3 regions of the Streptomyces sp. NPDC059456 genome follow, and region 1 is predicted to be linked to each of the others. Evidence: predicted binding sites of a transcription regulator. Region 1 holds the regulator's gene; each other region holds the start of a gene.
What was found. Region 1 encodes HrcA, which represses chaperone genes, less so after heat shock. Its sites were predicted from a motif close to TTNGCACTCNGNNNNNCNGAGTGCNAA; they were not measured.
Positions count from the first base shown of each region.

Region 2: the regulator HrcA is predicted to act here: its motif matches at 3,286-3,312, upstream of groES (co-chaperone GroES).
Region 3: the regulator HrcA is predicted to act here: its motif matches at 1,403-1,429, upstream of groL (chaperonin GroEL).

Region 1 is NZ_JBHYVA010000669.1:279-4,673, reverse strand. Features, by position in the region: partial or broken gene ACFXA3_RS36010 (DUF3097 family protein) at 1-190, opposite strand, end outside; gene ACFXA3_RS36005 (MBL fold metallo-hydrolase) at 219-944, opposite strand; gene hrcA (heat-inducible transcriptional repressor HrcA) at 1,100-2,116, shown strand; gene dnaJ (molecular chaperone DnaJ) at 2,117-3,256, shown strand; gene ACFXA3_RS35990 (nitronate monooxygenase) at 3,404-4,395, shown strand, end outside.
Region 2 is NZ_JBHYVA010000454.1:1,482-6,779, forward strand. Features, by position in the region: gene ACFXA3_RS30085 (SDR family NAD(P)-dependent oxidoreductase) at 1-257, shown strand, start outside; gene ACFXA3_RS30090 (ester cyclase) at 337-1,026, shown strand; gene groL (chaperonin GroEL) at 1,096-2,721, opposite strand; gene groES (co-chaperone GroES) at 2,831-3,139, opposite strand; gene ACFXA3_RS30105 (response regulator transcription factor) at 3,404-4,087, shown strand; gene ACFXA3_RS30110 (ATP-binding protein) at 4,080-5,298, shown strand, end outside.
Region 3 is NZ_JBHYVA010000157.1:7,723-13,020, forward strand. Features, by position in the region: gene groL (chaperonin GroEL) at 1-1,207, opposite strand, end outside; gene ACFXA3_RS16355 (cold-shock protein) at 1,553-1,756, opposite strand; gene ACFXA3_RS16360 (MoaD/ThiS family protein) at 2,137-2,415, opposite strand; gene thrC (threonine synthase) at 2,453-3,727, opposite strand; SAM riboswitch class I at 3,745-3,894, opposite strand; gene ACFXA3_RS16370 (glucosyl-3-phosphoglycerate synthase) at 4,090-5,067, shown strand; gene ACFXA3_RS16375 (trehalose-6-phosphate synthase) at 5,113-5,298, shown strand, end outside.

The sequences.
Region 1 (4,395 bases):
GCTCCAGGGGGAACACCCCCCGCTTGCCGAAGCGGTCCTCCAGGGTCACCGTGCCCGCCTCGCAGGCCACCACCGCTCCGCAGAAGTCCGTACCGGCCACCTCGACCACGAGGTCGGGTTCGGCCGGTACCTCCGGGACGGCCTTGGCGCGCTTCCACTGGGGGGTCAGGTCGGGGGAGTACTCACGCATCCGGCCGACGCTACGAGAGAGCGGGCGCTCACGCGTCCGACACGCCGAACCGCCGCGCCAGTGTGTCGCGTTGCGCACGGACGAAGTCCGCGGAGACCACCGCTCCGTGACCCGGCACGTACAGCGCGTCGTCGCCGCCCAGCGACAGCAGCCGGTCCATGGCCGCCGGCCACTGCGCCGGCACCGCGTCGCTGCCCGCCTGCGGTTCGCCCGACTCCTCGACGAGGTCCCCGCAGAACACCACCTCGCGCTCCCCGGGGACGCACACCGCCAGGTCGTGCCGGCTGTGCCCGGGCCCGACGTTCGCCAGCAGGACCTGCACCCCGCCCAGCTCCAGCGTCCATTCGCCCGACACGTGGTGCCGGGGCACCACCAGCAGGTCCACCGCCTCGGCGGCCTCGGCCTCCGCCAGCCCCTGCTGCACGGCGCCGGCGCGCAGTTCCTCGCGGCCGGCGGACAGCTCCGCGTCGAGCCCGACCGCGCCGAACACCTCGGCCCCGGAGAACGCGGCCACGCCCAGCACGTGATCGAAATGCCCGTGCGTGAATGCGATATGCGTCACGCGCCGGCCGGTCAGCCGCTCCGCCTCCGCCCGCAGCTGCGCACCCTCCCGTACGCATGAACCCGGATCGATCAGGAGGACCGATTCGTCGCCCACCACCAGTCCCACCGTGCAGTCCCACACCGGAAGCCGGCGCCGTCCGGTCCGTCCGGTCAGCCGCTCCCAGCCCGTCTCTTCCCATTGCACGTCCATGGCGCGACGCTACCCTGGCGGGCCGCCCTTGCCAGGGGCTGACTACCCGGCCGTACACTGGCCGGGGGATCTCTGGCACTCGAACGTCCGGAGTGCCAACGAAGCAGATGAAACCGACCATGACGCGCGACGACGACCAGCTGGAGGTGTGCGCGATGCTCAGCGAACGCAGACTCGAGGTGCTGCGCGCCATCGTCCAGGACTACGTCGGGACGGAGGAGCCGGTCGGCTCCAAGGCGCTCACCGAGCGGCACCGGCTCGGCGTCTCGCCCGCCACCGTGCGCAACGACATGGCCGTGCTGGAGGAGGAGGGCTACATCGCCCAGCCCCACACCAGCGCCGGCCGGATCCCCACGGACAAGGGCTACCGGCTCTTCGTCGACAGGCTGGCGGGGGTCAAACCCCTGTCGACGCCCGAACGCCGGGCCATCCAGAACTTCCTCGACGGCGCCGTCGACCTCGACGACGTCGTCGGCCGCACGGTGCGGCTGCTCGCGCAGCTCACCCGGCAGGTCGCCGTCGTCCAGTACCCGAGCCTGACCCGGTCCACGGTCCGGCACGTCGAACTGCTGTCGCTGGCCCCGGCCCGGCTGATGCTCGTGCTGATCACCGACACGGGCCGGGTCGAGCAGCGGCTCGTCGACTGCCAGACGCCGTTCGGCGAGACCTCGCTCGCCGATCTGCGGGCGCGGCTCAACAGCCGGGTCGTCGGCCGCCGGTTCACCGACGTGCCGCAGCTCGTGCAGGACCTGCCGGAGTCGTTCGAGCCGGAGGACCGGAGCACGGTGTCGACCGTGCTCGCGACCCTGCTGGAGACGCTGGTCGAGGAGGCCGAGGAGCGGCTGATGATCGGCGGGACCGCCAATCTCACGCGCTTCGGACATGATTTTCCCCTGACGATCAGGCCGGTGCTCGAAGCGCTGGAGGAGCAGGTCGTGCTCCTCAAGCTGCTGGGCGAGGCCAACGAGTCGGGAATGGCCGTACGGATCGGGCATGAGAATGCCTACGAGGGACTGAACTCCACGTCCGTCGTCTCGGTCGGCTACGGTTCGGGCGGCGAAACCGTCGCCAAACTCGGCGTGGTCGGACCGACCCGCATGGACTACCCCGGAACGATGGGAGCGGTACGCGCAGTGGCACGTTACGTCGGACAGATCCTGGCGGAGTCGTAAGTGGCCACGGACTACTACGCCGTTCTCGGCGTGCGCCGCGACGCATCGCAGGACGAGATCAAGAAGGCCTTCCGCCGCCTCGCCCGTGAACTCCACCCGGACGTGAATCCGGACCCGAAGACGCAGGAGCGCTTCAAGGAGATCAACGCGGCGTACGAGGTGCTCTCGGACCCGCAGAAGAAGCAGGTCTACGACCTCGGCGGCGACCCGCTGTCGTCCTCCGGCGGCGGTGGCGGCGCGGGTGGCTTCGGTGCGGGTGGCTTCGGCAACTTCTCCGACATCATGGACGCCTTCTTCGGCCAGGCCTCGCAGCGCGGCCCGCGCTCGCGGACCCGCCGCGGCCAGGACGCCATGATCCGCCTCGACCTGGAGCTGGACGAGGCCGCCTTCGGCACGACCAAGGACATCCAGGTCGACACGGCCGTCGTCTGCACCACCTGCTCCGGAGAGGGCGCCGCCCCCGGCACCTCGGCGCAGACGTGTGACATGTGCCGTGGTCGTGGTGAGGTGTCGCAGGTCACCCGGTCCTTCCTGGGCCAGGTCATGACCTCGCGCCCCTGCCCCCAGTGCCAGGGCTTCGGCACCGTGGTCCCGACCCCGTGCCCCGAGTGCGCGGGCGACGGCCGGGTCCGCTCCCGCCGCAGCCTCACGGTCAAGATCCCGGCCGGTGTCGAGAACGGCACCCGGATCCAGCTCGCGGGAGAGGGCGAGGTCGGCCCCGGCGGCGGCCCCGCCGGCGACCTGTACGTGGAGATCCACGAGCTGTCTCACCCGACCTTCCAGCGGCGCGGGGACGACCTGCACTGCACGGTGACCATCCCCATGACGGCCGCGGCCCTGGGCACCAAATGCCCGCTGGAGACGCTGGACGGCATGGAGGAGATCGACATCCGGCCCGGCACCGGTTCGGGCCAGGCCATCCCGCTGCACGGGCGCGGCGTCACGCACCTGCGCGGCGGCGGCCGAGGCGACCTGATCGTCCACGTCGAGGTCACCACCCCGACCAAGCTGGACGCCCAGCAGGAGGAGCTGCTGCGCCAGCTCGCCAAGCTGCGCGGCGAGGAGCGGCCCATGGGCCAGTTCGCGCCGGGCCAGCAGGGCCTGTTCAGCCGCCTGAAGGACGCCTTCAACGGCCGCTGACCGGCCCGCGGGCACACGTACGAGCCCGGTCCGGGATTGCCCCGGGCCGGGCTCGGCGCATTGATCCGGTCGCTCCCGGTGAAGCGGACTATGCCAGGCGAATGCCGTGATTTAGCCCGGTGCGCGGGACGTGGCACGATGCAGTCCATGTCCTCCGCACCGAACGGTCTCTCCCCGTACCCGATCGTGCAGGCTCCCATGGCGGGCGGTGCCTCGTGTCCGCCCCTCGCCGCCGCCGTGTGCGAGGCGGGCGGGCTGGGCTTCCTGGCCGGCGGCTACAAGACCGCCGACGGCATGTACCAGGAGATCAAGAGGCTGCGGGCGCTCACACGGCGCCCGTTCGGCGTGAACCTCTTCATGCCGCAGACCGGCTACGTGGACCCCGCCGCGGTGGAGGCGTACCGCGGGCAGCTGGCCGGCGAGGCGAGCTGGTACGACGTCTCCCTGGCCGACGAGGACATCATCGGCACCAGCGACGACGGTTACGACGCCAAGCTCGCGATCCTCCTCGAAGACCCGGTTCCCGTGGTCTCGTTCACCTACGGCGTGCCCGCGCCCGCGGTCCTGGCGGCCCTGCGCGCGGCGGGCACCTCCACCGTCGTGACCGTCACCTCCGTCGACGAGGCCCGCGCCGTCCAGGCGGCGGGCGCCGACGCCGTGTGCGTACAGGGCGTGGAGGCCGGCGGCCACCAGGGCACCCACCGGGACGACCCGCAGGCCGACGGCACGGCGGGCGTGGGCCTGCTCGCGCTCGTGGCGCAGGTACGGGAGGCCGTGGCCCTCCCGATCATCGCGGCGGGCGGACTGATGCGCGGCTCGCAGATCGCGGCGCTGCTGGCGGCGGGCGCGGAGGCGGCGCAGCTCGGCACCGCCTTCCTGGCCTGCCCCGAGTCGGGCGCGCACCCGCTGCACAAGAAGGCGCTGACGGACCCCCTGTTCCCCCACACCGAGCTGACCAGGGCGTTCTCGGGGCGGCCGGCCCGGGGCCTGGTGAACCGGTTCATGCGCGAGCACGGGCCGTACGCCCCGGCCGCGTACCCGCAGATCCACCACATGACCGCCGGGCTGCGCAAGGCGGCCGCCGCGGCCGGGGACCCGCAGGGCATGGGGCTGTGGGCGGGCCAGGGGCACCGGCTGGC
Region 2 (5,298 bases), on a different contig from region 1:
TGATGGCGCTGTGCCCCGGCTTCGTCCGGACCGAGTTCCACCAGCGCGCCGGCATGGGCACGGACAACATCCCCAACTGGATGTGGCTGGACGCGGACAAGCTGGTGGCGGCGGCCCTGGCCGACCTGGCCCGCGGCAAGACCGTCTCCGTCCCGGACCCCCGGTACAAGGCGCTGATGGGCGTGGTGAAGCTGACGCCGCGCGGGCTGCTGGGCGGAGTGTCCTCGCGCACGGGCCGCAAGTACGGGCCCCAGTGATCCGCCCGGCCGGGTGAACCGGCCGACCGGGTGAAATCTCCCTAAACTGGACGTGTCCCATCCAGCCCGGGAGTGCACCATGACATTCGTACAAATAGTCGATTACGAGACCAGCAAGCCCGAGGCCGTCAACGAGGTCATCGACCGGTACCTGGCGAAGACGAAGGGCAAGCGCACCGTGTCCCACTCCGTGGTGGGCAGGGACCGCGAGTCCGACACGCACTTCGTCGACGTCGTCGAATTCCCGTCGTACGAAGCGGCCATGAAGAACTCTCACCTCCCGGAGACGGACCGGATGTTCCAGGAGATGATGGCCCTCTGCGACGGGATGCCCCGGTTCACCAACCTGGACGTCGTGCGCGACGAGCACCTCAACGCGCTGCTCGCCAACCGCATGTACGAAGAGGTCGCGATGAAGGGCGACATGTCCGTCGTGGACGAGATCTTCGCGATGGACTACCGGGACCACGACATCAGCCGGCCCGAGGTGAAGGTCGGCCGCGACGGCATCCGCGAGGACGTCGGGATGTGGCGCAGCGCCTTCGACTTCACCTTCACGCGGGACGCCCAGATGGCGCAGGACGACTACGTCACCACGATGTGGACCTTCAACGGCAAGCACAAGGGCGAGTTCATGGGGATCGCCCCGACCGGCAAGGACTGCACGATGACCGGCACGACGGTCTTCCGCTGCCAGGACGGAATGATCAAGGAAGGCTGGTGGCACTACGACGCCATGCGCCTGATGAGGGAACTCGGTGCCATGTGACGCCGCCCCGCCCACGGGGACGGCCCCGTTCCGCCATGCGGAACGGGGCCTTACCTGTGTGGGGCGCGATCAGTGGCTGTGACCGTGGCCGTGACCGTGGGCGTCGGCCTCTTCCTCGGCCGGCTTCTCGACGACCAGGGTCTCGGTCGTGAGCAGCAGGGAGGCGATGGAAGCGGCGTTCTCCAGCGCGGAACGGGTGACCTTGACCGGGTCGATGACGCCGGCCTTGACCAGGTCGCCGTACTCGCCGGTGGCGGCGTTGAAGCCGTTGCCCTTGTCGAGCTCCGCCACCTTCGAGGTGATGACGTAGCCCTCGAGGCCGGCGTTCTCGGCGATCCAGCGCAGCGGCTCGACGGCGGCGCGGCGGACGACCGCGACACCCGTGCCCTCGTCGCCGGACAGGCCCAGGTTGCCCTCGAGCACCTTCACGGCGTGGACGAGCGCGGAGCCACCGCCGGAGACGATGCCCTCCTCGACCGCGGCGCGGGTCGCCGAGATGGCGTCCTCGAGGCGGTGCTTCTTCTCCTTGAGCTCCACCTCGGTGGCGGCGCCGACCTTGATGACGCAGACGCCGCCGGCGAGCTTCGCCAGGCGCTCCTGCAGCTTCTCGCGGTCCCAGTCCGAGTCCGTGGACTCGATCTCGGCCTTGATCTGGTTGACGCGGCCGAGGACCTCGTCGGAGCTGCCGGCACCGTCGACGATCGTGGTGTCGTCCTTGGAGATGGTCACGCGGCGCGCGGAACCGAGGACGTCCAGACCGGCCTGGTCGAGCTTGAGGCCGACCTCCTCGGCGATGACGGTGGCACCGGTGAGGGTGGCCATGTCCTGGAGCATCGCCTTGCGGCGGTCACCGAAGCCGGGGGCCTTGACGGCCACCGCGTTGAAGGTGCCGCGGATCTTGTTGACGACGAGGGTGGAGAGCGCCTCGCCCTCGACGTCCTCGGCGATGATCAGCAGCGGGCGGGAGCCGCCGGCCTGGATGACCTTCTCCAGCAGGGGCAGCAGGTCCTGGATGGAGGAGATCTTGCCCTGGTTGATCAGGATGTACGGGTCGTCGAGGACGGCCTCCATACGCTCCTGGTCGGTGACCATGTACGGCGAGAGGTAGCCCTTGTCGAAGGCCATGCCCTCGGTGAACTCCAGCTCCAGGCCGAAGGTGTTGGACTCCTCGACGGTGATGACACCGTCCTTGCCGACCTTGTCCATCGCCTCGGCGATGAGCTCGCCGACCTGCTGGTCCTGCGCGGAGAGCGCGGCCACGGCGGCGATGTCGGACTTGTCCTCGATCGGGCGGGCGGTCGCGAGGAGCTCCTCGGACACGGCCTTGACCGCGGCGTCGATGCCCTTCTTCAGGGCGGCCGGGGAAGCACCCGCGGCGACGTTGCGCAGACCCTCGCGGACCAGCGCCTGGGCCAGCACGGTGGCGGTGGTGGTGCCGTCACCCGCGATGTCGTTGGTCTTGGTCGCCACCTCCTTCACGAGCTGCGCGCCCAGGTTCTCGTACGGGTCGTCCAGCTCGACCTCGCGGGCGATGGTGACACCGTCGTTGGTGATGGTGGGGGCGCCGAACTTCTTGTCGATGACGACGTTGCGGCCCTTGGGGCCGATCGTCACCTTGACCGTGTCGGCAAGCTTGTTGACGCCGCGCTCGAGGGCGCGACGGGCGTCCTCGTCGAACTTCAGGATCTTCGCCATGGGAGCGGTTCAGCCCTCTCGAAAACTCGGGTTTAACGAACTGCGCCCCTTGCCGCCCGGCAATCAGCGGGGTGACCAGGGGCGCAGCTCAAAGCAATGCTTCGGTGAATTACTTCTCGATGATCGCGAGCACGTCGCGGGCCGAGAGGACGAGGTACTCCTCGCCGCTGTACTTCACTTCGGTGCCGCCGTACTTGCTGTACAGCACGATGTCGCCGACGCTGACGTCCAGCGGGAGACGCTGGCCGTCCTCGAAGCGGCCCGGGCCCACGGCGAGGACGACGCCCTCCTGGGGCTTCTCCTTCGCGGTGTCCGGGATGACCAGGCCGGAAGCCGTGGTCTGCTCGGCGTCGAGCGGCTGGACCACGATGCGGTCCTCGAGCGGCTTGATGGCAACCTTGGAGCTGGTGGTCGTCACGATCCGACCTCCCCCTTCGGAGATCTCACGGGGCTAACTGTCTGAGGTGGCGACCAGGTGGATCCGTCGTCGCGGGTGCCGGACCTGCCCGTCGCTGTGTTGGCACTCACCGGTGGCGAGTGCCAGGTGCGAGACTATTCCGGCGATTAGCACTCGGTCAAGCGGAGTGCCAACACGCTCCGCTCGGGTTCTCGTCTTCCGGGGCTCCGGCGGCGCCCCGGACCCCGCCCGGGCCGGGACCGGGGGTGTGTGACAGTTGGTGGGGTGCGCATTCTCGTGGTCGAAGACGAAGAGGGCCTCGCCGATTCCCTGCGGCGCGGCCTTTCCGCCGACGGCCACTGGGTCGACGTCGCCCACGACGGCCACCGCGGCCTGGAGCTCGTCCGCACCGCTCCGTACGACGCCGTCCTCCTCGACCTGATGCTGCCCGGCCTCAGCGGCTACGAGATCTGCACCCGCATGCGCGCCGACGGCGACCCCACGCCCGTGCTCATGCTGACCGCCAAGGACGGCGAGTACGACGAGGCCGAGGGCCTCGACTGCGGCGCCGACGACTACCTCACCAAGCCGTTCTCGTTCGTCGTCCTGGCCGCCCGTCTGCGCGCCCTCGCCCGCCGTGCGGCCGCCACCGCCAAGGACCCCGCGACCCTCCAGGCCGGCGACCTCCTCCTCGACCCCGCCGCCCGCCGCTGCCGTCGCGGCGCCCGGGACATCGAGCTCACCGCCCGCGAGCTCGGCGTACTCGCCTGCCTGATGGAGCAGCCCGGGCGGGCCGTCGCCAAGCAGGACATCCTGGACCAGGTGTGGGACACCCCGCACGCCATCGACCCGAACATCGTCGAGGTGTACGTCTCCTCGCTGCGCAAGAAGATCGACGCCCCCTTCGGCCGCCGCTCGATCCTCACCGTCCACGGCATCGGCTACCGGATGGCCCAGGACGGTGGCTAGCCCGCTCCGGCGCCGCGCGGCCGTCGCCGCCGCGCTCGCGATGGCCGCCGTCCTGGCCGGCGGCGGCCTGTGGCTGTACACCCTGCTGCGGGCCAACCTGCTCGACAACACCACCAACCGCACCGAGCTCGCCGCCCGCAAGGTCGCCGCGCAGCTCGACGGCCACGCCCTGCCGCCCGGCGGACGGCTGCCCGCGCCGGAGAGCGGGGTGGACCTGGTCCTCGTACGGGACGCGCAGGGGCGGACCGTCGCCTCCACCGGCGACCCCGGGGACGCCCCCGACCTCGGCGGTCTGCGGCCGCCCGCGCCCGGCGCCGCCGCCGGGGAGGACTCCCGGTCCGCGGTCCTCCCGCCCGCGCACCCCGGCGCGGAACGGCGCGCGGTGGTGGCGGTCGAGGCACCGGGAGCGCACGAGGTGTACGCCGTCACCGTGCTCGGCGACGTCGACGACGCGACCCGGGCCATCGCGCTCGGCCTGCTGGCCGGCGCACCCCCGCTGATCGCCTTCGCGGCGGCCCTGGCCTGGTGGGTGACGGGGCATGCGCTGCGCCCGGTCACCGCGATCCGGACTGGGCTGGCGGCGGTCACCGCCAGCGAGCTGGACCGCCGGGTTCCGGATCCGGGCGGCGCGGACGAGATCGCCCGGCTGGCCCGGACCGTCAACGCCACCCTCGACCGGCTGGAGCGGTCCGACGCCCGGCAGCGGCAGTTCACCGCCGACGCCTCGCACGAGCTGCGCAATCCGCTCGCCGCGATCCGGTCCCGGCTGGAGGTGGCGCTGGCCGTGGACCGCCCCGACCGGGAGTCCGTCGCCGCCGCGCTGGCCGACACGGAGCGGCTCCAGCGCATCGCCGCGGACCTGCTGCTGCTGGCCCGCCTCGACGGCGGCCCGGTGCCGCGGACCGAGCCCGTGGACCTGGCCCTGCTGGCCGCCGAGGACCTGGCCCGGCGCCCGGCCCCGCGGGTCCCGCTCCGGCTGGACGCGCCGGCGCCCGTACCGGCGGCCGGGGACCCGGCGCGGCTGGAACGGGCGCTGGCCAACCTGGTGGACAACGCGCTGCGGCACGCCCGTACGGGGGTCGTCGTACGGGCGGCCGCCGAGGCGTCCGCGGAGCGCGGCCCCTGCGTGGTCCTGGAGGTCGAGGACGACGGCCCCGGCATCCCGGAGCCGGACCGGGACCGGGTCTTCGAGCGGTTCGTACGGCTCGACG
Region 3 (5,298 bases), on a different contig from region 1:
CCTTCGCGTTGCGGACGGCGTCCTCGATGCGGTGCTTGCGCTCCTTGAGCTCCACCTCGGTCGCGGCGCCGGCCTTGATGACGGCCACGCCGCCGGCCAGCTTCGCGAGGCGCTCCTGGAGCTTCTCGCGGTCGTAGTCCGAGTCGGAGTTCTCGATCTCGGCGCGGATCTGGTTGACGCGACCCTGGACCTGGTCGCTGTCACCGGCACCGTCGACGATCGTGGTCTCGTCCTTGGAGATGACGACCTTGCGGGCGCGGCCGAGCAGGTCGAGGCCCGCGTTCTCCAGCTTGAGGCCGACCTCCTCGGAGATGACCGTGCCGCCCGTGAGGATGGCGATGTCACCGAGCATGGCCTTGCGGCGGTCGCCGAAGCCCGGGGCCTTGACGGCGACGGACTTGAAGGTGCCGCGGATCTTGTTGACGACCAGGGTCGACAGGGCCTCGCCCTCGACGTCCTCGGCGATGATCAGCAGCGGCTTGCCGGACTGCATGACCTTCTCGAGCAGCGGAAGGAGGTCCTTCACGTTGCCGATCTTGGAGTTGACGATGAGGATGTACGGGTCGTCCAGGGACGCCTCCATACGCTCCATGTCGGTGGCGAAGTACGCCGAGATGTAGCCCTTGTCGAAGCGCATGCCCTCGGTGAGCTCCAGCTCCAGACCGAAGGTCTGGGACTCCTCGACGGTGATGACGCCTTCCTTGCCGACCTTGTCCATGGCCTCGGCGATGAGCTCGCCGATCTGGGTGTCGGCGGCGGAGATGGAGGCCGTGGAAGCGATCTGCTCCTTGGTCTCGACATCCTTCGCCTGCTCCAGCAGGGCGCCGGAGACGGCCTCGACGGCCTTCTCGATGCCGCGCTTGAGGGCCATCGGGTTGGCGCCGGCGGCCACGTTGCGCAGGCCCTCGCGGACGAGCGCCTGGGCGAGCACGGTGGCGGTGGTCGTACCGTCGCCCGCGACGTCGTCCGTCTTCTTGGCGACTTCCTTGACCAGCTCGGCGCCGATCTTCTCGTACGGGTCCTCGAGCTCGATCTCCTTGGCGATGGAGACACCATCGTTGGTGATCGTGGGGGCGCCCCACTTCTTCTCAAGGACGACGTTGCGACCCTTGGGGCCAAGGGTGACCTTGACGGCGTCGGCGAGCTGGTTCATCCCGCGCTCGAGACCGCGCCGGGCCTCCTCGTCGAACGCAATGATCTTGGCCATCTGAAGTGGTCCTCCAGGACTGGGGTTCCCCCTGCACCGACGGCGCGAGGGGAGGGTTGGATTGCTCCGGACCGCGCCCGCGCCCGCGACGGACGGCCTGCGTGCCCGGCGGTTCCTTCCCGCCGGACCCTGCGGGCCTCACCGACCCGGTCCTGTGTAGTAGCACTCTCAGCACGAGAGTGCTAACGCCAATGATTAGCACTCGACCCCTCCGAGTGCAAGCGGCTTCGGGGAGCGGGGGGCGGTTCACCCACGCCCCGGGGGCGGACACGCCACGAGGGCCCACATCCCTCCTCAAGGATGCGGGCCCTCGTGTGTATGCGTCGGTGGTCGATCGCGCCGGGACTAGACGGCGAGCTTGACCATGTCCGCCTGCGGACCCTTCTGGCCCTGCGAGATCTCGAACTCGACCCGCTGACCCTCTTCAAGGGTGCGGTACCCGTCCATCTGGATGGCGCTGTAGTGGACGAACACATCCGCACCACCGTCGACCGCGATGAAGCCGTAGCCCTTCTCCGCGTTGAACCACTTGACGGTGCCCTGAGCCATGCCTAACTCCCCTATTACTGGCCCTTGCGCGGGACCGCACTTCGCGGTCCCGGGTCAGAACTTGCGCCGGAACGCCTCGACCGGGGCTGAATGTATCTGCACCGCTGCTGTCTGCAACAGGTCAATCCGACGAGAATTCTGGACACGGGGATACATTGAAATAGAGTGAAAAGTTGGCATATTCCCGGGCAACTCGGACCCGGCATATCTCGCCAAAGCCCCATACCGCACCCGGACATTGACTCAATGTCAACCCTCACGCGACCCGCTCATATGCGGCGGGCAAGTCCAGCGGAGGGGACTTCCCCAACTCTACCGCGCCCAACCAAGCAGAATTACCCCCTCCGCTTTTACCGGAGGGGGTAATTCAGGTTCGTGCGTCAGCAGCCCCCGGCGACGGCGGGAATGATCGAAACACCCGCGCCGTCCGGCGTCACGGCGTCCAGACCGCCCTCGAAGCGCACGTCGTCGTCGTTGACGTAGACGTTCACGAAGCGGCGCAGCTTGCCCTGGTCGTCCAGGACGCGCGCGGCGATGCCCGGGTGGCTCGCCTCCAGGGACGCGATGACCTCGGAGAGGTTCGCGCCCTCGGCCGTGACCTCGGCCTGGCCGCCGGTGTAGGTGCGCAGGATGGTGGGGATGCGGACGTTGACGCTCATGGCGCTACTGCCTTTCCGGTAGGGCGAGGGGGGATGGTCAGGCCAGGCCGGCGGCGCGGAACGCGTCCAGGCTCGGGCGGATGGTGGCGGTCTGCCCGCTGTCCGCGGCCACCGCCTCCAGGGTCTTGAGGCCGTCGCCGGTGTTGAGGACGACCGTGGTCAGCGCCGGGTCGAGCTGCCCGTTCTCGATGAGCTTGCGGGTCACGCCGACGGTGACGCCGCCCGCGGTCTCGGCGAAGATGCCCTCGGTCTGCGCGAGGATCTTGATGGCCTCGACGACCTGCTCGTCGGTGACGTCCTCGACGTAGCCGCCGGTGCGGCGGGCGATGTCCAGGACGTACGGGCCGTCGGCCGGGTTGCCGATGGCGAGCGACTTGGCGATGGTGTTCGGCTTCTGCGGGCGGACCACGTCGTGGCCGGCCTTGAAGGCGGTGGACACCGGGGAGCAGCCCTCGGCCTGGGCGCCGAAGATCTTGTACGGCTTGTCCTCGACCAGACCGAGCTTGATCAGCTCCTGGAGACCCTTGTCGATCTTCGTCAGCTGCGAGCCGGACGCGATCGGGATCACGATCTGGTCGGGCAGCTGCCAGCCGAGCTGCTCGCAGATCTCGTACGCCAGGGTCTTGGAACCCTCGCCGTAGTAGGGGCGCAGGTTGACGTTGACGAAGCCCCAGCCCTCGCCCAGCGGGTCGCCGATGAGCTCGGAGCAGAAACGGTTGACGTCGTCGTAGTTGCCCTCGATGCCGACGAGGTCGCCGCCGTACACACCGGCCATGACGACCTTGCCCTGCTCCAGGTCGTGCGGGATGAACACGCAGGAGCGGAATCCGGCCCGGGCGGCCGCGGCGCCGACGGCGCCGGCCAGGTTGCCGGTGGAGGAGCAGGACAGGGTGGTGAAGCCGAACGCGCGGGCGGCCTCGACGGCGATGGCCACGACGCGGTCCTTGAAGGAGTGCGTCGGGTTGCCGGAGTCGTCCTTGACGTACAGCTTGCCGGTGACGCCGAGCTCCTTGGCCAGGTTCTGCGCGTCGACGAGCTTGGTGAAGCCGGGGTTCAGGCTGGGCTTGGAGGCCACGTCGGCGGGGACGGGCAGCAGCGGGGCGTAGCGCCAGATGTTGTTGGGGCCGGCCTCGATCGCGGCGCGCAGCGCCTCGGGGTCGCCGGCCGGGAGGTCGTAGGCGACTTCGAGCGGACCGAAGCACTCGACGCAGGCGAAGATGGGTCCGAGTTCGAAACGGGTACCGCACTCACGACACGAGAGGCCGGTGGCAGGTCCGAGATCGACAGAGGTGGCAACAGTCTGTGCAGCCATGATGGCGAGGCCCTTTCTCCTCATCTTCCCCATGGCGCACTTCGCCATGAGACGGAATTGGCACCTTCCCTAGCCGGGGACCCCGCTGCTGCAAGCAAGCGCGAGAACCGACTGGAGGGTTGCCGGGGCTTCAACGGGCCGTGTCCCTCTGCCCCTCTGGATGAGCGGTATGGCACCGGATCGCGCGCTCCATGGCGCGGCCGGGCGTTTGTGCGCGGGGACCCCCGGCATGCGGTGGTCCTTCGCGTTGTTCAAGACTGTAACTGAAGGTCCGGGTGGTTGAGACAGCCGTCCGAACCGCGAGATGGATCACTTTTCGGCTGAAAATGCCGAGCGCCGACGAATACCGAGGAGTGCCGAACGTGCTGGAAGAGGTGGAGCGCTGGTTTGCGGACCGCTCCTGGTCCGCGGCCGACCGACCGCTCGACCAGCTGCTTTGCGCCAAGCGGGCGGCGGGCACCACGGTCAGCGTCGTGCTGCCCGCGCTCGACGAGGAGGAGACGGTCGGCGCCATCGTCGAGGTGATCCGGCGCGATCTGATCGACGGGCCGGCGGTGCCGCTCGTCGACGAACTGATCGTGATCGACTCGGGCTCCACCGACCGGACCGCGGAGGTGGCGGCGAAGGCCGGCGCCCGGGTGGTGCACCGCGACGAGATCCTGCCGCGGATCCCGGCCCTGCCCGGCAAGGGCGAGGTGCTGTGGCGCTCGCTGCTGGTGACCACGGGTGACATCGTCTGCTTCGTGGACGCCGACCTGCGGGACTTCTCGTCGGCGTTCGTGTCCGGGATCGTCGGCCCGCTGCTGACGGAGCCGGACGTGCAGTTCGTCAAGGCGATGTACGACCGCCCCTTCGGCGCGGACGCCGACGGGCCCGCCCCCGGCAAGGTCCCGGCCCAGGGGGGCCGGGTGACCGAGCTGGTCGCCCGGCCGCTGCTGAACCTGCACTGGCCGCAGCTGGCCGGGTTCGTCCAGCCGCTGGGCGGCGAGTACGCCGTGCGCCGCTCCCTGCTGGAACGCCTGCCCTTCCCCGTCGGGTACGGCGTCGAGCTGGGCCTGCTGGTCGACGCGCTGCACACCGTCGGGCTGGACGCGCTGGCCCAGGTGGACGTCGGCGTACGGCTGCACCGCCATCAGGACGGCCGGGCGCTGGGCCGCATGGCCGCGGCGATCTACCGCACGGCGCAGCTGCGCCTCTCGCGCGGGCACCTGGTGCGCCCGGAGCTGACCCAGTTCGAGCGCGGGCCGAACGGGTTCGTGCCGCGGACGTACGCCGTGGACACGGAGGAGCGGCCGCCGATGGCCGAGGTCAAGGAGTACTCCGGCCGCAGGGTGGCGTGAGGGAACTGACGTTTGAGCGGGCGGGCCCCGGGCTAGGTTCGCGGCATGGCTTCCCAGGTACTCGTTGCAGCGAACCGCGGCCCGCTCTCCTACGTCCTCGCCGACGACGGCACCCTCACGGCCCGGCGCGGCGGCGGCGGTCTCGTCTCCGGCCTCTCCGCCGCGCTCGCCCGGCAGCCGGAGGCGCTGTGGATCTGCGCGGCACTGTCGGACGCGGACCGGGAGGCGGTC